Regions from separate parts of the Microbacterium sp. NPDC089190 genome, predicted to be linked through region 2. Evidence: predicted binding sites of a transcription regulator. Region 2 holds the regulator's gene; the other holds the start of a gene.

Region 1 (4,413 bases), on a different contig from region 2:
CGCGCTCGGTTCCCGCCTGGCGCAGCACCGCGTACTGCTCGGGGCTGAGCTCGGCGCGCCACTGGTCGTCGGACTTGTCGACGGCGTAGGTCATGTGTTCTCTCCTTCGTCTGCTCCCATTGTCTCGTGCCCGGCGCCGACCGGGTCGTGCTGCGATGATTCGTGAGTGGATCAGGATGCCGTGGATGCCGTCGTCGAACGCTATGGACGGTTCGCCCGCGATGAGGCGCCCGGCCGATCCGCGGTCTACGAGGCCTGGGCGCATCGCGTGGCGAAGGATCCGACGGTCGCTGCCGCGCTCGCGCCGATTCCCGAGACCCGCCGTCAACCCCCGCTCGTCTTCGCGGTGATGCGCGTGCGCGGGGCGCCGATGGACGACGTCGACGCGTGGGCCCCGTGGGTCGTCGCACACGCCGATGAGATCGCCGCGCAGTGCCGGGTGCGCAGCGTGCAGACCAACGAGCCGCTCCGGTGCGCCGCTCTGCTGCCGGCGCTCGCCCGCATCGACGGTCCGATCGCGCTGCTCGAGGTCGGCGCGAGCGCCGGGTTGTGCCTGTACCCCGACCGGTACTCGTACCGCTACCGCCGAGGCGACGAGCTCATCGCCCTCGACCCGGTCGACGGCCCCTCGACGGTCGAGTTGCACAGCGACCTGACCGGCGACCCCGTCCTTCGAATGCCCGAGATCGTCTGGCGCGCCGGGATCGACCTCAACCCGCTCGACGCCCGCGACGCGGATGACCGGGCGTGGCTCGAGGGGCTCGTGTGGCCGGGGGAGGAGGGGCGACGTGAGCGCATCGTCGCCGCTCTCGACATCGCCGCCGTCGATCCGCCGCTCCTGGTCTCCGGCGACGGCGCGGACGCCCTGCCCGCGCTCGCCGCGCAGGCCCCCGCCGACGCCACGCTCGTGGTCACGACGCCGGGCGTGCTCGCGCACGTGCCGCGCGCTCGGCGCGGGGCGGTCATCGACGCCGCCCGCACCGCGGGACGCTGGGTGACGCTCGACGCCCCCGGCCTCCACGACGGATGGACGGCAGCACCGGGCGTGAAACGGGGCGGCTTCGCCCTGGCGCTGGACGGGGAGGTGCTGGCCGAAGTGGATCCACTCGGCGCGTGGGTGGCGTGGCATCCGGGAGGGGCGTCGTCGGCGCAGTAGCGTGGCGCCGTGCATCTTTCGGACCGCGACCTCTCCTTCCTCGCCTTCGAGGGTGAATGGCGGCGCCACGCGGGTGCGAAGGAGGAGGCGATCCGGGCGGAGTTCGACCTCACGCCGGCGCGCTACTACCAGCTGCTGGGGCGGTTGATCGACACCCCCGACGCCCTCGCGCACGACCCGATGCTCGTTCGCCGTCTGCGGCGGCGACGCGACGACGCAGTGGCGCAGCAGCGCGCCCGGCTGGGTCGGACGGCGGCCCGCTGACGGGGTGCTCAGGCGTCGACCGATAGCATCGTCCAATGGCCAGATCGACCTTCCCTCGGGATCGCTTCGACGACCTGCCCGATTCCACCGGCCGGGTCGGGGCGCACCGGGCCGAGCGACCGCGCACGCGCGGATGGATCGTGTTCCTGTGGGCGGCCATCGCCACGCTCGTGCTCATCATCGTGGGCATCTTCGGGTCCCTCGTGGCCTCGGGCCGCATCAGCCTCGGCGCCGATGACGCACCCGTTCCGACCGTGTCGGCAGAACCGACCGAGGCCGTCGTCGTCGACACCTCGTACTCCGTGGTGGTGCTGAACGGCACGGGCCAGGACGGCCTCGCCGCGACGGTGCGCGATCAGATCGTGGCGGCGGGGTGGGCCGGTGACACCGTCGAGACGGGGGACTCCGACTCCACCGATTTCGCTCAGACCACGATCTACTACCTGCGCGACGGCGACGAGGCGGCGGCGCGGGGCCTCGCGCAGACCATCGGCGGCGCCGAGGTCGCGCAGAGCGACTTCCTGCAGCCGACCGACGACCCGAACACCCCCGACGACGAGAGCGCCGTCAAGCGACTCGTCGTGGTGATCGGCCTCGACCGCGCCGCCGGCGCGACCCCCTCCGCCACCGCGCAGTGACCCTCTCGCGCCGCGTGTTTCCGCGGCGTAACAAGTTGGGGGCACGCGCGTCAACAATCCCCGGAGGGGCCGGTTCGGCGGCATCCGGCGTGCTTACGATGACCGAGTCATCCAGCAACAGGAGATTCGCATGACGCAGGGCACCGTCAAATGGTTCAACGCCGAGAAGGGCTACGGGTTCATCACCGTGTCCGATGGGCAGGACGTGTTCGTCCACTACTCGAGCATCGAGATGTCGGGCTTCCGCGTCCTCGAGGAAGGTCAGGCGGTCGAATTCACCGTCGGCACCGGTCAGAAGGGCCCGCAGGCGGAGTCCGTGCGACTGGCCTGATCCGCTGGCTCGAACGCCGTGGCATCCCTCACCGGGATGCCACGGCGTTCGTCGTCTCACGGACGGCCTCGCGGCTTGCACTCCCCAGGGGCGAGTGCCAGAATGAGTTAGCACTCGCTTTTGTCGAGTGCCAAAATCTGGAAGTCACCCGTCCGGGAGGGACGACACACTTATGGCAAAGATCATCGCTTTCGACGAAGAGGCCCGTCGCGGTCTCGAGCGCGGCCTCAACACGCTGGCCGACGCCGTCAAGGTGACCCTGGGCCCCCGCGGTCGCAACGTCGTGCTCGAGAAGAAGTGGGGCGCCCCCACGATCACGAACGACGGTGTCTCGATCGCCAAGGAGATCGAGCTCGACGACCCGTACGAGAAGATCGGCGCCGAGCTGGTCAAGGAGGTCGCCAAGAAGACCGACGACGTCGCGGGTGACGGCACCACCACCGCCACCGTTCTCGCCCAGGCGCTCGTGCGCGAGGGCCTGCGCAACGTCGCGGCCGGCGCCGACCCCATCTCGCTCAAGAAGGGCATCGAGAAGGCCGTCAAGGCCGTCACTGACGAGCTGCTCTCCTCCGCCAAGGAGGTCGAGTCCAAGGAGCAGATCGCCGCCACCGCGTCGATCTCCGCCGCCGACCCCGCGATCGGCGAGCTCATCGCCGAGGCCATCGACAAGGTGGGCAAGGAAGGCGTCGTCACCGTCGAGGAGAGCAACACCTTCGGCACCGAGCTCGAGCTCACCGAGGGCATGCGCTTCGACAAGGGTTACATCAACCCCTACTTCGTCACCGACCCCGAGCGTCAGGAAGCGGTCTTCGAAGACCCGTACATCCTGATCGCCAACCAGAAGATCTCCAACATCAAGGACCTTCTGCCGATCGTCGACAAGGTGATCCAGGAGGGCAAGGAGCTCCTCATCATCGCCGAGGACGTCGAGGGCGAAGCGCTCGCGACCCTGGTGCTGAACAAGATCCGCGGCATCTTCAAGTCGGTCGCCGTCAAGGCTCCCGGCTTCGGCGACCGCCGCAAGGCTCAGCTGCAGGACATCGCGATCCTCACCGGCGGCCAGGTCATCACCGAAGAGGTGGGCCTCAAGCTCGAGAACGCGACCGTCGACCTGCTCGGCCGTGCTCGCAAGGTCATCATCACCAAGGACGAGACCACGATCGTCGAGGGTGCCGGTGAGTCGGAGCTGATCGAGGGTCGCGTGACCCAGATCCGCCGCGAGATCGAGAACACCGACAGCGACTACGACCGCGAGAAGCTCCAGGAGCGCCTCGCGAAGCTCGCCGGTGGCGTCGCCGTCATCAAGGCCGGAGCCGCGACCGAGGTCGAGCTCAAGGAGCGCAAGCACCGCATCGAAGACGCCGTGCGCAACGCCAAGGCCGCCGTGGAAGAGGGTGTCGTCGCCGGTGGTGGCGTCGCGCTCATCCAGGCCGGCAAGAACGCTCTCGCGAACCTCCAGCTCTCGGGCGACGAGGCGACCGGTGCGAACATCGTCAAGGTCGCCATCGAGGCTCCGCTCAAGCAGATCGCGCTGAACGCCGGTCTCGAGCCCGGTGTCGTCGCGAACAAGGTGTCGGAGCTCCCCGTGGGCCACGGCCTCAACGCCGCGACCGGCGAGTACGGTGACCTGTTCGCACAGGGCATCATCGACCCCGCCAAGGTGACCCGCTCTGCTCTGCAGAACGCCGCGTCGATCGCCGGTCTGTTCCTCACGACCGAGGCCGTCGTCGCCGACAAGCCCGAGAAGGTCGCCGCTCCCGCGGGCGACCCGACGGGTGGCATGGACTTCTGATCCACGCCTGACGCCCGAGAACGCCCCCTCCTCCGGGAGGGGGCGTTCTCCGTTCCGGCGGGCCGGGTGGCGCGGTCTCACACGCCGATGACGGTGCCCCGGTCGCCCGAGGCGGCGCGTCGACGAACGACGCCGCCGAGCCCTCTCGCTCGCGCGAGCGCTCGAGCCTGCCGCGTGTCCTTCCGGCGTGCTGCGGATCGTTTCGCCCACGTCGCGAGACGACCAGGCGGCG
Region 2 (4,413 bases):
TTCAACACCTACACGGCGAGCGAGCTCCGCGGAGCGCGGCAGGACGACTTCGCCGACACCCTGGCCACCGAGGTGCGCCTGGCGGGCGCAGTGATGGATGCCGCGGGCGGTCGGCGCGCAGCATCCACGGTGTTCTTCGGGGGAGGGACGCCGACGCTGCTGCCGCCGGGCGACCTCGCCCGCATGCTCGACGCGGTCCGCGACGAGTTCGGCATCGCGCCGGGCGCCGAGGTGACCGTGGAGGCGAACCCCGACACCGTGGACGACGCGGTCGCCGACACCCTCGCCGCCGCCGGGGTGACGCGCCTGTCGATCGGCATGCAGTCGGCCCGGCCCCACGTGCTCGCGGCGCTCGACCGCACCCACGATCCGCTGAACGTCGCCACCGCGGTCGCGGCCGCGCGCCGCGCGGGTCTCGACGTCTCCGTCGACCTGATCTACGGCGCGCCGGGGGAGTCGCTCGACGACTGGCGCGCCTCGCTCGAGGCGGCGACCGCTCTCGAACCCGACCACGTGTCGGCGTACGCGCTCATCGTCGAGGACGGGACGAAGCTCGCGCGGCAGATCCGCTCCGGCGCCGTCGCGACGCCGGACGACGACCTGCAGGCCGACATGTACGAGCTCGCCGACGATCTGCTCGCCGCCGCGGGCTACGACTGGTACGAGGTGTCGAACTGGTCGCGGGGCGTCGCGCACCGTTCGCGCCACAACCTCGCGTACTGGCGCGGCACCGACTGGTGGGGCTTCGGTCCGGGCGCGCACAGCCATGTCGCGGGGCTGCGCTGGTGGAACGTGAAGCATCCCGCCGCGTACGCCCAGCGGCTCGCCGCCGCCGAATCGCCCGCCGCGGCGCGAGAGCGTCCCGACGAGACGGCGCGTCGGCTCGAATCGGTGCTCCTGCGCAGCCGCATCCGCGAAGGGCTCCCGGTGCCGGAGATCCTCGGCGAGGGGCGCAAGGCCGTGGCATCCCTCATCGCCGACGGGCTCATCGAGGGCCCGGATGCCGTGCGCGGGCGCATCGTGCTGACCCGTCGCGGACGCCTGCTGGCGGATGCCGTGGTGCGCGCGCTGACGGCCTGACCCGGGGACGCCTCTGCTGCCCACGGGCTGAATCGTCGGGCGTGACGATGCCCGCGGCCCGTTGGCGCGTCGGTGCTTCGTGCAAACGCCCGGCGAGGCGTAAACGCCCTGTCCGGGGGTTCGCCGCTCGGAGCGGCGTTCACACGCACGCCGCGCCGCCTGACAGCGACGCCGCCGACCTCCGCGAGCCGCTCGACGCACGGGCGGGGCGATCGTCGTAGAATTGGCACTCAGTCGAGTCGAGTGCCAAACGGGAGGAGCAGCCATGGTGTCGGAACGCGGCCTCCAGGTCTTGCGCGCGATCGTCCAGGACTACGTCGACACGCGCGAGCCCGTCGGCAGCAAGGCCATCGTCGACCGCCATGCCTTCGGAGTGTCGGCGGCGACCATCCGCAACGACATGGCCCTCCTCGAGGACGAAGACCTCATCGTCGCGCCGCACACGTCGTCGGGACGCGTCCCGACCGACAAGGGCTACCGCGTCTTCGTCGACCACCTCGCCGAGCTCCGCCCGCTGTCGAGCGCCCAGCGCAGCGCCATCACCTCCTTCCTCGATGAGGCGGGCGACCTCGACGACCTCCTCGCACGCACGGTACGGGCGCTGACGCAGCTGACCGGCCAGGTCGCGATCGTGCAGTACCCCTCGTTCGCTCGCGCCAACGTCACGCACGTCGAACTCGTCGCCCTCGGCGGGCCCCGGGTTCTCGTCATCCTGGTCACTGACACCGGTCGGGTGTCGCAGCGCATCGCGCTCGTGCCCGCCGAGCCCGGCGAGAGCGACATCGCCCTGCTGCGCGCGCGCGTGGGCGCGGTGCTCGTCGGACACAGCGTCGCCGAGAGCTCCCAGCGCGTCTCCGAGGCCCTCACTGCCGGCCCGCGCCCCGGGGTCGTGCTCGACGCGATCGCCGACGCGGTCCTGCGCGTGGTCGGGGAGGAGCTCGAGGCCTTCCGTCAGGACCGTCTCGTCATGGCCGGCGCCGCGACCCTCGCCAAGCGCGAGCAGGACTTCCGCGGCAGTATCTACCCGCTCCTCGAAGCGATCGAGGAGCAGGTGACCCTGCTGCGCCTGATGAGCGAGATGGTCGCCGACGAGAAGGGACTGTCGGCGAGTATCGGGCGCGAGAACGAGCCTTTCGGCCTCGTCGAGGCCTCCGTGCTCGCGAGCCGGTACGACGGCTCCACCGGCGGGGCCCGCGTGGGTCTGCTCGGGCCGACCCGCATGGACTACTCCTCCAACCTCGCGGCGGTCCGCGCCGTCGCGCACTATCTGACCCGGATGCTCGAAGACGACGACAGCTCGCGCTGACGTCTCGCGCCGCGAGCACTCCCCACGAGAACGACCCCGCGCGAGCGGGCAGGAAGGCGATTGTGGCTGACCACTACGAGGTCCTGGGCGTCGAACGCGACGCCAGCCCGGAAGACATCAAGAAGGCCTACCGGCGTCTCGCGCGCCAGCTGCACCCCGATGTGAATCCCGGCGAGGACGCGTCCGAGAAGTTCAAACTCGTGACACACGCCTACGACGTGCTGAGCGATCCCGAGCAGCGCCGCCGCTACGACATGGGCGGCGACCAGAGCCCGTTCGGGGGCGGGGGAGCGGCCGGGTTCGGCGGTTTCAGCGACATCTTCGAGACGTTCTTCGGCGGCGCGCAGGGCGGCGGCGGAGGCCGCGGCCCGCGACCGCGGTCACGCCGGGAGCGCGGCCAGGACGCCCTCGTGCGCGTCACGCTGCAGCTCGGCGACGTCGTCTTCGGTACGCACCGCGACCTCGAGGTCGACACGGCGGTCCTCTGCGAGACGTGCCAGGGAGCGTGCACGCAGCCCGGTACCAGCGAGGTCACCTGCGACATCTGCCACGGTTCCGGTCACGTGCAGCGCACCGTGCGGAGCCTCCTCGGCAACGTCGTCACCAGCCAGCCCTGCACCGTGTGCCACGGTCACGGCACGACCATCCCCTACCCCTGCGGCACCTGCCAGGGTCAGGGCCGGGTGCGCGCGCGCCGCACGGTGTCGGTCGACATCCCCGCGGGCGTCGAGTCGGGCCTGCGCCTGCAGCTCCCCGGCTCGGGCGAGGTGGGCCCGGCCGGAGGCCCCAACGGCGACCTGTACCTGGAGATCACCGTGGAGGCGCACGACGCATTCAGTCGCGAGGGTGACGACCTCGTCGCCACCCTCGAGGTGTCGATGCCCGACGCCATCCTCGGCGCCACCACGACGATCGAGTCGCTCGACGGCTCCGTCGACCTCGAGGTGCGCCCGGGCGTGCAGTCGGGCGACGTGCTGACGATCAAGGGCCGCGGCATCACGCCCCTGCGGGGCAGCCAGCGCGGCGACCTGAAGGTCGGTGTGCACGTGGTGACCCCCACGCGCCTCGACCACAAGGAGCGGGCTCTCATCGAGGAGTTCGCCAAGCGCACCAAGGCTCCGGCGCCCCGCCTGGCCGAGCACCAGCAGGGCATGTTCAGCAAATTCCGCGATCGCTTCCGCCACTGAGCATGGCGCTGCACTTCGTCACCGACGACGCCACCGACGCACAGCCGGGGGATGCCGTGACCCTCACCGGGTCGGAGGCGCATCACGCCGCGAGCGTGCGGCGCGTGCGGGTCGACGAGGCGGTCACGCTCGGCGACGGACGCGGCGTGTGGCTCTCGGGAGTCGTGACCGCTCTCGGCCCCAAGCAGGTCGACGTGCGCGTCACGGGCCGCGAGGAGGTCGCAGCGCCCGTCCCGCGGTTCGTGCTCGTGCAGGCATTGGCGAAAGGCGACCGCGACGAGCTGGCCGTCCAGGCGGCGACTGAGCTCGGCGTCGATGAGATCGTCCCGTGGCAGGCGGCGCGCAGCGTCTCGCGCTGGGATGCCAAGGCCGACAAGGGGCTCGCGCGCTGGCGGACGATCGTCCGCGAGGCTGCGAAGCAGGCGCACCGCGCGTGGGTGCCCGAGGTCGAGGGCGTGGCCCGGACGGCCGACCTCGTCGCCCGTGCCGGTGCCTCTGTCGTCCTCGTGCTCGAGCCGACGGCATCCGTCCGCCTCACCGAGGTGGCCGCGGAGGAATCGGACGGTCGCGACGTGGTGCTCGTGGTGGGCCCGGAGGGCGGGATCGCCCCGGAGGAGCTGTCGGCGCTCGAAGACGCCGGCGCCCGCCTCGTGCGGCTGGGCGACACCGTGCTGCGTACCTCCACCGCGGGGGCCGCGGCCATCTCGGTGCTGTCGGCGGCGCACGGGCGCTGGTGAGCCTGGCCGTGCCGGGCGCTTCTCGCATCCGGCGCGGATACGGCAGATCGGGGCGTCGATTCTCCGCCCCGAGCGGTGGGATCCGCCCCGATCCGGGTCGGTG

Evidence for each region. Region 2 encodes HrcA, which represses chaperone genes, less so after heat shock. Its sites were predicted from a motif close to TTNGCACTCGNNNNNNNCGAGTGCNAA; they were not measured.
Region 1: groL (chaperonin GroEL) is a predicted target of HrcA. The motif match lies at 2,497-2,523, and genes of this name have one in related genera.

The regions. Positions count from the first base shown of each region.
Region 1 covers NZ_JBFBHF010000002.1:226,024-230,436, reverse strand. Annotated here, with positions in the region: gene msrB (peptide-methionine (R)-S-oxide reductase MsrB) at 1-94, opposite strand, end outside; gene AB0230_RS06900 (DUF2332 domain-containing protein) at 167-1,156, shown strand; gene AB0230_RS06895 (DUF3263 domain-containing protein) at 1,166-1,420, shown strand; gene AB0230_RS06890 (LytR C-terminal domain-containing protein) at 1,456-2,058, shown strand; gene AB0230_RS06885 (cold-shock protein) at 2,189-2,389, shown strand; gene groL (chaperonin GroEL) at 2,562-4,181, shown strand.
Region 2 covers NZ_JBFBHF010000003.1:405,036-409,448, forward strand. Annotated here, with positions in the region: gene hemW (radical SAM family heme chaperone HemW) at 1-1,080, shown strand, start outside; gene hrcA (heat-inducible transcriptional repressor HrcA) at 1,346-2,386, shown strand; gene dnaJ (molecular chaperone DnaJ) at 2,449-3,573, shown strand; gene AB0230_RS11895 (16S rRNA (uracil(1498)-N(3))-methyltransferase) at 3,576-4,310, shown strand.